2 regions of the Lelliottia sp. EB106-05-01-XG201 genome follow, and region 2 is predicted to be linked to the other one. Evidence: predicted binding sites of a transcription regulator. Region 2 holds the regulator's gene; the other holds the start of a gene.
What was found. The regulator Fur, encoded in region 2, represses iron uptake genes when iron is present. The targets are predictions, from matches to a motif close to ATAATAATGAGAACNACTATCAA.
Positions count from the first base shown of each region.

Region 1 (4,892 bases), 1.1 Mb from region 2:
ACCTGGAGACCCGTCTGGGCTACCTGCGCGAGCTGGAAGACCGTCGTCAGGCCATTCTCAAATCCATCGGCGAGCAGGGCAAACTGACCGATGCGCTGGCTGGTGCCATCAACGGCACGATGAGCAAAACCGAGCTCGAAGACCTCTATCTGCCGTATAAACCAAAGCGCCGCACCCGCGGGCAGATTGCGATTGAAGCAGGCCTTGAGCCGCTGGCCGATCTGCTGTGGACCACCCCGTCGCACGATCCGGAAACGGAAGCCGCGAAATTTATCGACGCGGACAAAGGCATCGCCGACACCAAAGCGGCCCTCGACGGCGCGCGCTATATCCTGATGGAGCGTTTCGCCGAAGACGCCGCGCTGCTCTCCAAAGTGCGTGACTATCTGTGGAAAAATGCCCATATCGTCTCGACCGTCGTGAGCGGTAAAGAAGAGGAAGGCGCGAAATTCCGCGACTACTTCGATCACCACGAACCGATTTCCACCGCCCCGTCGCACCGCGCGCTGGCGATGTTCCGCGGTCGTAACGAAGGCGTGCTGCAGCTCTCTCTTAATGCCGATCCGCAGTTCGATGAGCCGCCGAAAGAGAGTTACTGCGAGCAGATTATTACCGACCATCTGGGCCTGCGCCTGAACAACGCCCCGGCAGACAGCTGGCGCAAAGGCGTGGTGAGCTGGACCTGGCGCATCAAGGTGCTGATGCACCTCGAAACTGAACTGATGGGCACCGTGCGCGAACGCGCGGAAGACGAAGCGATCAACGTTTTCGCCCGTAACCTGCACGATCTGCTGATGGCCGCCCCGGCGGGCCTGCGCGCCACCATGGGTCTCGATCCGGGCCTGCGTACCGGCGTGAAAGTGGCCGTGGTCGACGGCACCGGTAAACTGGTCGCGACCGACACCATCTATCCGCACACCGGCCAGGCCGCGAAAGCCGCGGTGGTGGTCGCTGCCCTGTGTGAAAAATACAACGTCGAGCTGGTGGCGATCGGTAACGGTACCGCATCGCGCGAAACCGAACGCTTCTTCCTCGACGTGCAAGAGCAGTTCCCGAAAGTCACCGCTCAGAAAGTGATCGTCAGCGAAGCCGGCGCGTCGGTCTATTCCGCGTCCGAACTGGCGGCGCTGGAGTTCCCGGATCTCGACGTTTCCCTGCGCGGTGCGGTCTCTATCGCCCGTCGTCTGCAGGATCCGCTGGCAGAGCTGGTGAAAATCGATCCGAAATCCATCGGTGTGGGCCAGTACCAGCACGACGTCAGCCAGACTCAGCTGGCGCGCCGTCTGGATGCGGTGGTGGAAGACTGCGTGAACGCCGTCGGCGTGGACCTGAATACCGCTTCCGTTGCGCTCTTAACCCGCGTGGCGGGCTTAACTCGCATGATGGCGCAGAACATCGTCGCCTGGCGCGATGAGAACGGTCAGTTCCAGAACCGCCAGCAGCTGCTGAAAGTAAGCCGTCTGGGGCCAAAAGCCTTCGAGCAGTGTGCAGGCTTCCTGCGTATCAACCACGGCGATAACCCGCTGGACGCCTCAACCGTCCACCCGGAAGCTTACCCGGTGGTGGAGCGCATTCTGGCCGCCACGCAGCAGGCGCTGAAAGATCTGATGGGCAACAGCACCAACCTGCGCGACCTGCGTGCCGTTGACTTCACCGACGATAAATTCGGCGTGCCGACCGTCACCGACATCATCAAAGAGCTGGAAAAACCAGGCCGCGACCCGCGCCCTGAGTTTAAAACCGCGAAATTCGCCGAAGGCGTTGAGACGATGAAGGATCTGCAGCCAGGCATGGTGCTGGAAGGCGCTGTCACCAACGTCACCAACTTTGGTGCCTTTGTCGATATCGGCGTGCATCAGGATGGCCTGGTACACATCTCGTCGCTGGCCGATAAGTTCGTGGAAGACCCGCATACGGTGGTCAAAGCGGGCGATATCGTGAAGGTGAAAGTGCTGGAAGTGGATATGCAGCGTAAGCGCATCGCCCTGACCATGCGCCTTGACGAGCAGCCGGGCGAAACCAACGCTCGCCGCAGCAACAGCGGCGGTGCACGCGATCAGTCCCGTCCGACAGCCAAAGCCGCGAAACCCCGCCCTCAGGCCCAGCCTGCCGGTAACAGCGCGATGATGGATGCGCTGGCCGCCGCAATGGGCAAGAAACGCTAATGTCCCGCGCGTTTGCCCGGCCAATTCGTAGGCCGGGCAAACGCAGTGCCGCCCGACAGCCAGACCACCCCCTTCAAAATAAATAAGAACGTACTCACTCATTTAATATGAATCAGGGAACCGATTTCATATCCATATTTAAACCATCGTTTATCACTTAGTTAACAAATTAATTTTTCAAACCTCATTCACCATCTCAATAAATATTGAGCAAGGTCAAACAGTCCTCGAATTAATGTCCATATGAACATCCCGTCACATTTTAAATATTGCTGATAGAAACCATTCTCATTATCATGAATCTGTCGATTATTTAACCTTCGGTCAAAGTGGTCTCTATGCAATTCACACCAGACAGTGCCTGGAAAATTACCGGTTTTGCCCGCGAAATTAGCCCGGCGTATCGTCAAAAGCTGCTGTCACTAGGCATGCTGCCAGGATCCTCGTTTCAGGTTGTGCGCATCGCACCGCTGGGCGATCCCATCCATATCGAAACCCGTCGCGTCAATCTGGTATTGCGTAAGAAAGACCTCGCGTTATTAGAAGTCGAAGCTTTAGTCCGATAAACCGCCAGCTGTTAGACCGAGTCTAAAACAATGAAAAAATTAACCATTGGCTTAATTGGTAATCCTAATTCCGGCAAGACAACCTTATTTAATCAGTTAACGGGCGCACGTCAGCGCGTCGGTAACTGGGCCGGTGTCACCGTTGAACGCAAAGAAGGTCAATTCTCCACGACCGACCATCAGGTCACCCTTGTAGATCTTCCCGGCACTTATTCGCTCACAACGATTTCGTCGCAGACCTCTCTCGATGAACAGATTGCCTGTCACTATATTCTGAGCGGCGATGCGGATTTACTGATTAACGTCGTCGACGCCTCCAATCTCGAGCGCAACCTGTACCTGACGCTGCAACTGCTGGAGCTGGGCATTCCGTGCATCGTCGCGCTGAACATGCTCGATATCGCCGAAAAGCAAAAAATTCGCATCGACATCGATGCGCTTTCCGCACGCCTTGGTTGCCCGGTGATCCCGCTGGTCTCCACCCGCGCGCGGGGCATCGATGCGCTGAAACTGGCCGTCGATCGCCATACGGGCAATACGGATCTCGAACTGGTGCATTATCCGCAGCCGCTGGTGCGCGAGGCCGGCATTCTGGCACAGGAGATGGCCCACGCCATGCCGCAGAAACAGCGCAACTGGCTCGGGCTGCAAATGCTGGAAGGCGATATCTACAGCCGCAGGTACGCGGGCGATGCGGCACAGAAACTGGATATGTCGCTGGCGCGCCTGAGCGAAGAGCTGGACGATCCGGCCCTGCACATCGCCGATGCGCGTTATCAAAGTATCGCCGCCATCTGCGAAGTGGTCAGTAACACCCTGACTGCCGAGCCGAGCCGCTTCACCGCCGCCGTCGATAAAATCATTCTCAACCGTTTCCTCGGCTTGCCGATCTTCCTGCTGGTGATGTACCTGATGTTCCTCCTCGCCATCAACATCGGTGGCGCGCTGCAGCCGCTGTTTGATGTCGGCTCGGTGGCGATCTTCATTCACGGTCTGCAATGGCTGGGCTACACCCTGCACTTCCCGGAATGGCTGACGATTTTCCTCGCCCAGGGGCTGGGTGGCGGCATCAACACCGTCCTGCCGCTGGTACCGCAGATCGGCATGATGTATCTGTTCCTCTCCTTCCTTGAGGATTCCGGCTATATGGCCCGCGCGGCCTTCGTGATGGACCGCCTGATGCAGGCCCTCGGTCTGCCGGGTAAATCCTTCGTCCCGCTGATTGTTGGCTTTGGCTGTAACGTCCCGTCGGTGATGGGCGCGCGAACCCTTGATGCTCCGCGTGAACGTCTGATGACCATCATGATGGCGCCGTTTATGTCCTGCGGTGCGCGTCTGGCGATCTTCGCGGTCTTTGCAGCGGCGTTCTTCGGCCAGGAGGGCGCGCTGGCGGTCTTCTCCCTGTACCTGCTGGGTATCGTGATGGCGATTCTGACCGGCCTGATGCTCAAACACACCATCATGCGCGGCGAAGCGTCGCCGTTTGTGATGGAGCTGCCGGTCTACCACGTCCCGCACATCAAAAGCCTGCTGATCCAGACCTGGCAGCGTCTGAAAGGCTTCGTTCTGCGCGCCGGTAAAGTGATTGTGATTGTCAGCATTTTCCTGAGCGCGCTGAACAGCTTTACCCTCAGCGGCCAGGCGGCGGATAACATCAACGACTCGGCGCTGGCCTCCGTCAGCCGCGTCATCACCCCGCTGTTCAAGCCGATTGGCGTTCACGAAGATAACTGGCAGGCGACCGTCGGACTGTTCACCGGCGCGATGGCGAAAGAGGTGGTGGTCGGTACGCTGAATACGCTCTATACGGCGGAAAATATTCAGGAAGAGGAGTTTAATCCGGCGGAATTCCATCTCGGTGACGAACTGCTGAGCGCGGTGGATGACACCTGGCAGAGCCTGAAAGACACCATCAGCCTGAGCGTACTGGCCAACCCGATCGAAGCCAGCAAAGGCGACGGGGAAATGGCGACCGGCGCGATGGGCGTGATGAGCCAGAAATTTGGCAGCGCGTCGGCGGCCTATAGCTATCTGATCTTCGTCCTGCTCTACATTCCGTGCATTTCCGTGATGGGGGCGATTGCCCGCGAGTCCAGCCGCGGCTGGATGGGCTTCTCGGTCCTGTGGGGGCTGAACATCGCTTACTCACTGGCGACGGTTT
Region 1 is NZ_JBYTDV010000001.1:4,364,174-4,369,065, forward strand. Features, by position in the region: gene AC3WS9_RS20485 (Tex family protein) at 1-2,165, shown strand, start outside; gene feoA (ferrous iron transporter A) at 2,504-2,731, shown strand; gene feoB (Fe(2+) transporter permease subunit FeoB) at 2,762-4,892, shown strand, end outside.
Region 1: the regulator Fur is predicted to act here: its motif matches at 2,441-2,463, upstream of feoA (ferrous iron transporter A).

Region 2 (4,892 bases):
GCGAGAGCGAGCAGGTCACCATGCCGAACCATCCGAGCAAACCGGAAATGGGCAGCCGTGAAGTGCCGTTCAGCGCCGAAATATGGATCGACCGTGCTGACTTCCGCGAAGAAGCGAACAAGCAGTACAAGCGTCTGGTGCTGGGCAAAGAAGTTCGCCTGCGCAATGCGTACGTGATCAAAGCTGAGCGCGTTGAGAAAGACGCCGAAGGCAACATCACGACTATCTTCTGTACTTACGACGCCGAGACCCTGAGCAAGGATCCGGCGGACGGACGCAAAGTGAAAGGCGTGATCCACTGGGTGAGCGCAGCACACGCGCTGCCAGTTGAAATTCGTCTGTACGATCGTCTGTTCAGCATTCCGAACCCGGGCGCGGCAGAAGATTTCCTGGCGACCATCAACCAGGAATCATTGGTCATCAAACAGGGTTATGCAGAACCTTCCCTGAAAACGGCCGAAGCAGGTAAAGCATATCAGTTCGAGCGTGAAGGTTACTTCTGTCTTGACAGCCGTTATGCAACCGCTACCAAACTGGTATTTAACCGTACCGTCGGTCTGCGTGACACCTGGGCCAAAATTGGCGAGTAAGCCTGGTCAATGAGAGACAAACGCCGCGCAACGCGGCGTTTTTTTTGCTTATCGATCATGCTTTTACTTTTCGTGCCATTTTTTAACCGCAAAATAACACGTCAATGAGCTGCTACTTATTTTTTTTAATAAAGTTTCCTGTAATACGGAATAAGCCAAATTAAAGTATGTAAGCGCTATCAAATTTCATTACTCCCTGAATTTAACCATATTTTTCCGCTTAAGCCTTGTCGCAGGTGATGTGTTACAAATCACTACCAATTATGTGCACTTCGTCATAATCCTGCGTTTTGCCCACTGAAAAGCATTGATAATTCGCGTCGCGAAAAATAGTCTAAAGGCGGTAGTTAATTCGAGGGTATTACAGACTACCCCTGACCATTTGGTCTTTTAGATTTTTCGCCGTTTAAGGCGCTTTTATTCGTCAAAGAGGAACAATCTATGCGTACGTTCAGTGGCAAACGTAGTGCGCTGGCGCTGGCTATCGCCGGTGTGACAGCAATGTCGGGCTTTATTGCAGCTCCGCAGGCTCAGGCAGCAGGCTTTATCGATGATTCGACACTCACGGGCGGTATCTATTACTGGCAGCGTGAACGTGACCGTAAAGACGTCACCGACGGCGACAAATACAAAGTTAACCTTTCTCACTCCACCTGGAACGCCAACCTGGATTTCCAGTCCGGTTATGCGGCTGATATGTTCGGCCTGGATATTGCTGCTTTCACGGCCATCGAAATGGCGGAAAACGGCGATAGCGCACATCCGAACGAAATCGCGTTCTCCTCCAGCAACAAAGCGTACAAAGAAGACTGGTCTGGCGACAAGAGCGGTATCAGCTTGTATAAAGCGGCGGCAAAATTCAAATACGGTCCAGTATGGGCGCGCGGTGGTTACATTCAGCCAACCGGTCAGACCCTGTTAGCCCCGCACTGGAGCTTCATGCCGGGTACTTACCAGGGCGCGGAAGCCGGGGCGAACTTTGACTACGGCGATGCGGGTGCGTTGAGCTTCTCCTACATGTGGACCAACGAGTACAAAGCGCCGTGGCACATCGAGATGGACAAGTTCTACCAGAACGATAAAAAGACCCGCGTGGAGTATCTGCACTCTCTCGGCGCGAAATACGACTTCAAAAACGACCTCGTGCTGGAAGCAGCGTTTGGTCAGGCGGAAGGTTACGTCGATCAGTATTTCGCCAAAGCCAGCTACAAATTCGATATCGTTGGCGGCCCGCTGACCACCAGCTATCAGTTCTACGGTACGCGCGATAAAGTCAGCGATGGCAGCGTAAACGATCTGTATGACGGCACCGCATGGCTGCAGGCGTTGACCTTCGGCTACAAAATCGGTCAGGTGGATTTACGCCTCGAAGGAACTTACGTCAAAGCCGAAGGGCAGCAGGGCTACTTCCTGCAGCGTATGACACCAACCTACGCCTCTTCCAACGGTCGTCTGGATATCTGGTGGGATAACCGTTCAGACTTCAACGCCGACGGCGAAAAAGCGCTCTTCTTCGGCGCGATGTATGACCTGAAAAACTGGAATCTGCCGGGCTGGGCAGTGGGCGCATCTTACGCCTACGCATGGGACGCGAAGCCGGGCGACATGGCTACGCCAGACGCTTACTACGATCCAAACTATCGCCTGAAAGAGTCCGCTTACAGCCTGGATGCGATGTACACCCTGCAGGACGGTCGCGCGAAAGGCACCATGTTCAAACTGCACTTCACGCAGTATGACAACCACTCTGATATCCCAAGCTACGCAGGCGGTTACGGCAACATCTTCCAGGATGAACGTGACGTGAAATTCATGGTTATCGCACCATTCACCATCTTCTGATGAACTGCCTGGCGGGGTCACACCCGCCGGAATGGAGACCAACATGTTGAAGAAAATTGTAGTGGTGGCGGTACTGGCATCGGGCCTGGTTGCCTGTGCGCAGCCTCAGGCACCGAAAGAAGATTCACGTCTCAAAGAGGCTTACAGCACCTGTATCAACACCGCGGAAGGCTCGCCGGAGAAAATCCAGGCTTGCCAGAGCGTGCTGACGGTACTGAAGAAAGAAAAGGCGCATGAGCAGTTTGCGACGCAAGAGAATGTTCGCGTGATGGATTACCAGGCCTGTATCCAGGCACGTAAAACGGGGAATGGCGAAGCGGTGAAAGCCGATTGCGGCCAGCTCTGGCAGGAAATTCGCAACAACAACGCGCAGTAATCCGCGTTCATTAACGCCCGGCAGCGAGAGCGCGCCGGGCGTTTTTGCATTTATTGCAGGCAAAAAAAAGCCAACCGTCAGGTTGGCTCAGAGTATGAAGCAGAATTATTTTGTATCGTGTGCGTGCTCATTTTCGCGGCAATCGCCTTCAGCACAGTGACCATAAAGATACAGGCTATGGTTGGTCAGACGGATGCCATGTCGGGTGGCAATCTCACGCTGACGTGCTTCGATAGAGTCATCGCTAAACTCAATCACCTTGCCGCAGTCGAGGCAAATCAGGTGATCGTGGTGATGCTGCTGCGTCAGTTCAAAAACGGATTTACCGCCTTCAAAATTATGACGGGTGACAATGCCGGCGTCATCGAACTGGTTCAGAACGCGGTATACGGTCGCCAGCCCAATCTCTTCGCCCATGTCGATCAGACGCTTGTATAAGTCTTCCGCACTGACGTGATGGTTGTCCGGCCCTTGCAGAACTTCCAGGATTTTTAAACGAGGAAGCGTCACTTTCAGGCCAGCCTTCTTTAATGCGGTATTGTTGTCAGTCATGCGGAATCTGTCCTGTTGCTAAACGATTCACTTCCTTAAGAAGTGACAGAAAATGCAGTTGGGATAATGCGTCTCATTATAGAACTGCCATGTCTAAATGAAAACCGCAAGTCTCAAGCAAAGTATGCTTATAAAAACGTGGTATCACCAACAAACTTGTTCGATGGCATCCACTATAACCCTGGGACATTGTACAGGTATGAACGCAAAAGTTAAAAATTTGTAGCAATTATTTTGATTGGAATTATCTATCAATGAGGCATAGCGTATAACGCTACACCTCACAGATTTGATCAGGCGTTCAGAATGTCGTCGAGGTGCAGTTCTTCGCGGATCTGTTTCACCCACTTATCGACGCGCTCTGCGGTCAGCTCTGGCTGACGGTCTTCGTCGATAGCGAGGCCAACAAAGTGGTCGTCATCCGCCAGGCCTTTAGAGGCTTCGAAATGATAGCCCGCCGTTGGCCAGTGGCCGACGATCGCGGCGCCGCGTGGCTCAATGATGTCGCGGATGGTGCCCAGCGCATCACAGAAGTATTCCGCGTAGTCTTCCTGGTCGCCGCAGCCGAAGAGGGCCACAAGCTTGCCGTTGAAATCGACTTCTTCCAGCGTCGGGAAGAAATCATCCCAGTCACACTGCGCTTCGCCGTAGTACCAGGTTGGGATGCCGAGCAGCAGAATATCGTAGCCTTCGAGATCTTCTTTACTGCTCTTAGCAATGTCATGCACGTCGGCAACGTCTTTACCAAGCTGTTTTTGAATGTTTTTTGCGATGTTTTCGGTATTACCGGTATCGCTGCCGAAAAAAATGCCGATGATTGCCATGAGTAAAATAACCTCTTGAAACTTAATGGTATGGTGGCGCAATTTGTCCACGGATAAGGGCAATCATAGCAGAACAGGGAAGTCTGCGGAAACAGCTATCACGCGGGACTGCACTCTGTGCTACATGAAAGGGACAAATGAGTGGATTTTCAAACGATCACCTGGTGCTGCGCCATGCCTGAAGTTGCGCCATCAGCATCTCTTCAATCAGCTCGCTTCGGCTGATTTCGCGGGCGTCGGCCAGTTCACTTAAGGCGTCAGCCGCTTCCGCGTTGAGTTTTAGCTCGACGCGTTTAAGCCCACGACTCTTGTCGCGTTTTAGCTGATTGCGCTTATTGATGCGCAACTGTTCATCACGCGAAAGCGGATTGGTTTTTGGTCGTCCCGGTCGACGTTCAGTCGCGAACAGATCTAATGTCGTGCGGTCCGTTTGTTCTTTGGCCATGATTCAGAGACTTCGGGGGAAAACAAGCAGCCCTGCTATTGCCGGGGCGATGAGCGCGACATCATACATGACGTCAACCTGCACGCCAACGACTGGTGACCCGCAGGCAACCGGTCGCTAGCTTTTTAATCAAATCGCATTATCAGAGAGATAACGACGAATTGCCCGCAGCACGGCTTCCGGTTTTTCGGCGTGAACCCAGTGTCCGGCTCCGGCTACCACATGCGCACGCGCCTGGGGGAATTGCGCCAGCAGCTCATCGC
Region 2 is NZ_JBYTDV010000001.1:3,293,537-3,298,428, reverse strand. Features, by position in the region: gene glnS (glutamine--tRNA ligase) at 1-590, shown strand, start outside; gene chiP (chitoporin ChiP) at 1,032-2,432, shown strand; gene chiQ (ChiQ/YbfN family lipoprotein) at 2,479-2,808, shown strand; gene fur (ferric iron uptake transcriptional regulator) at 2,914-3,360, opposite strand; gene fldA (flavodoxin FldA) at 3,654-4,184, opposite strand; gene ybfE (LexA regulated protein) at 4,342-4,629, opposite strand; gene ybfF (esterase) at 4,759-4,892, opposite strand, start outside.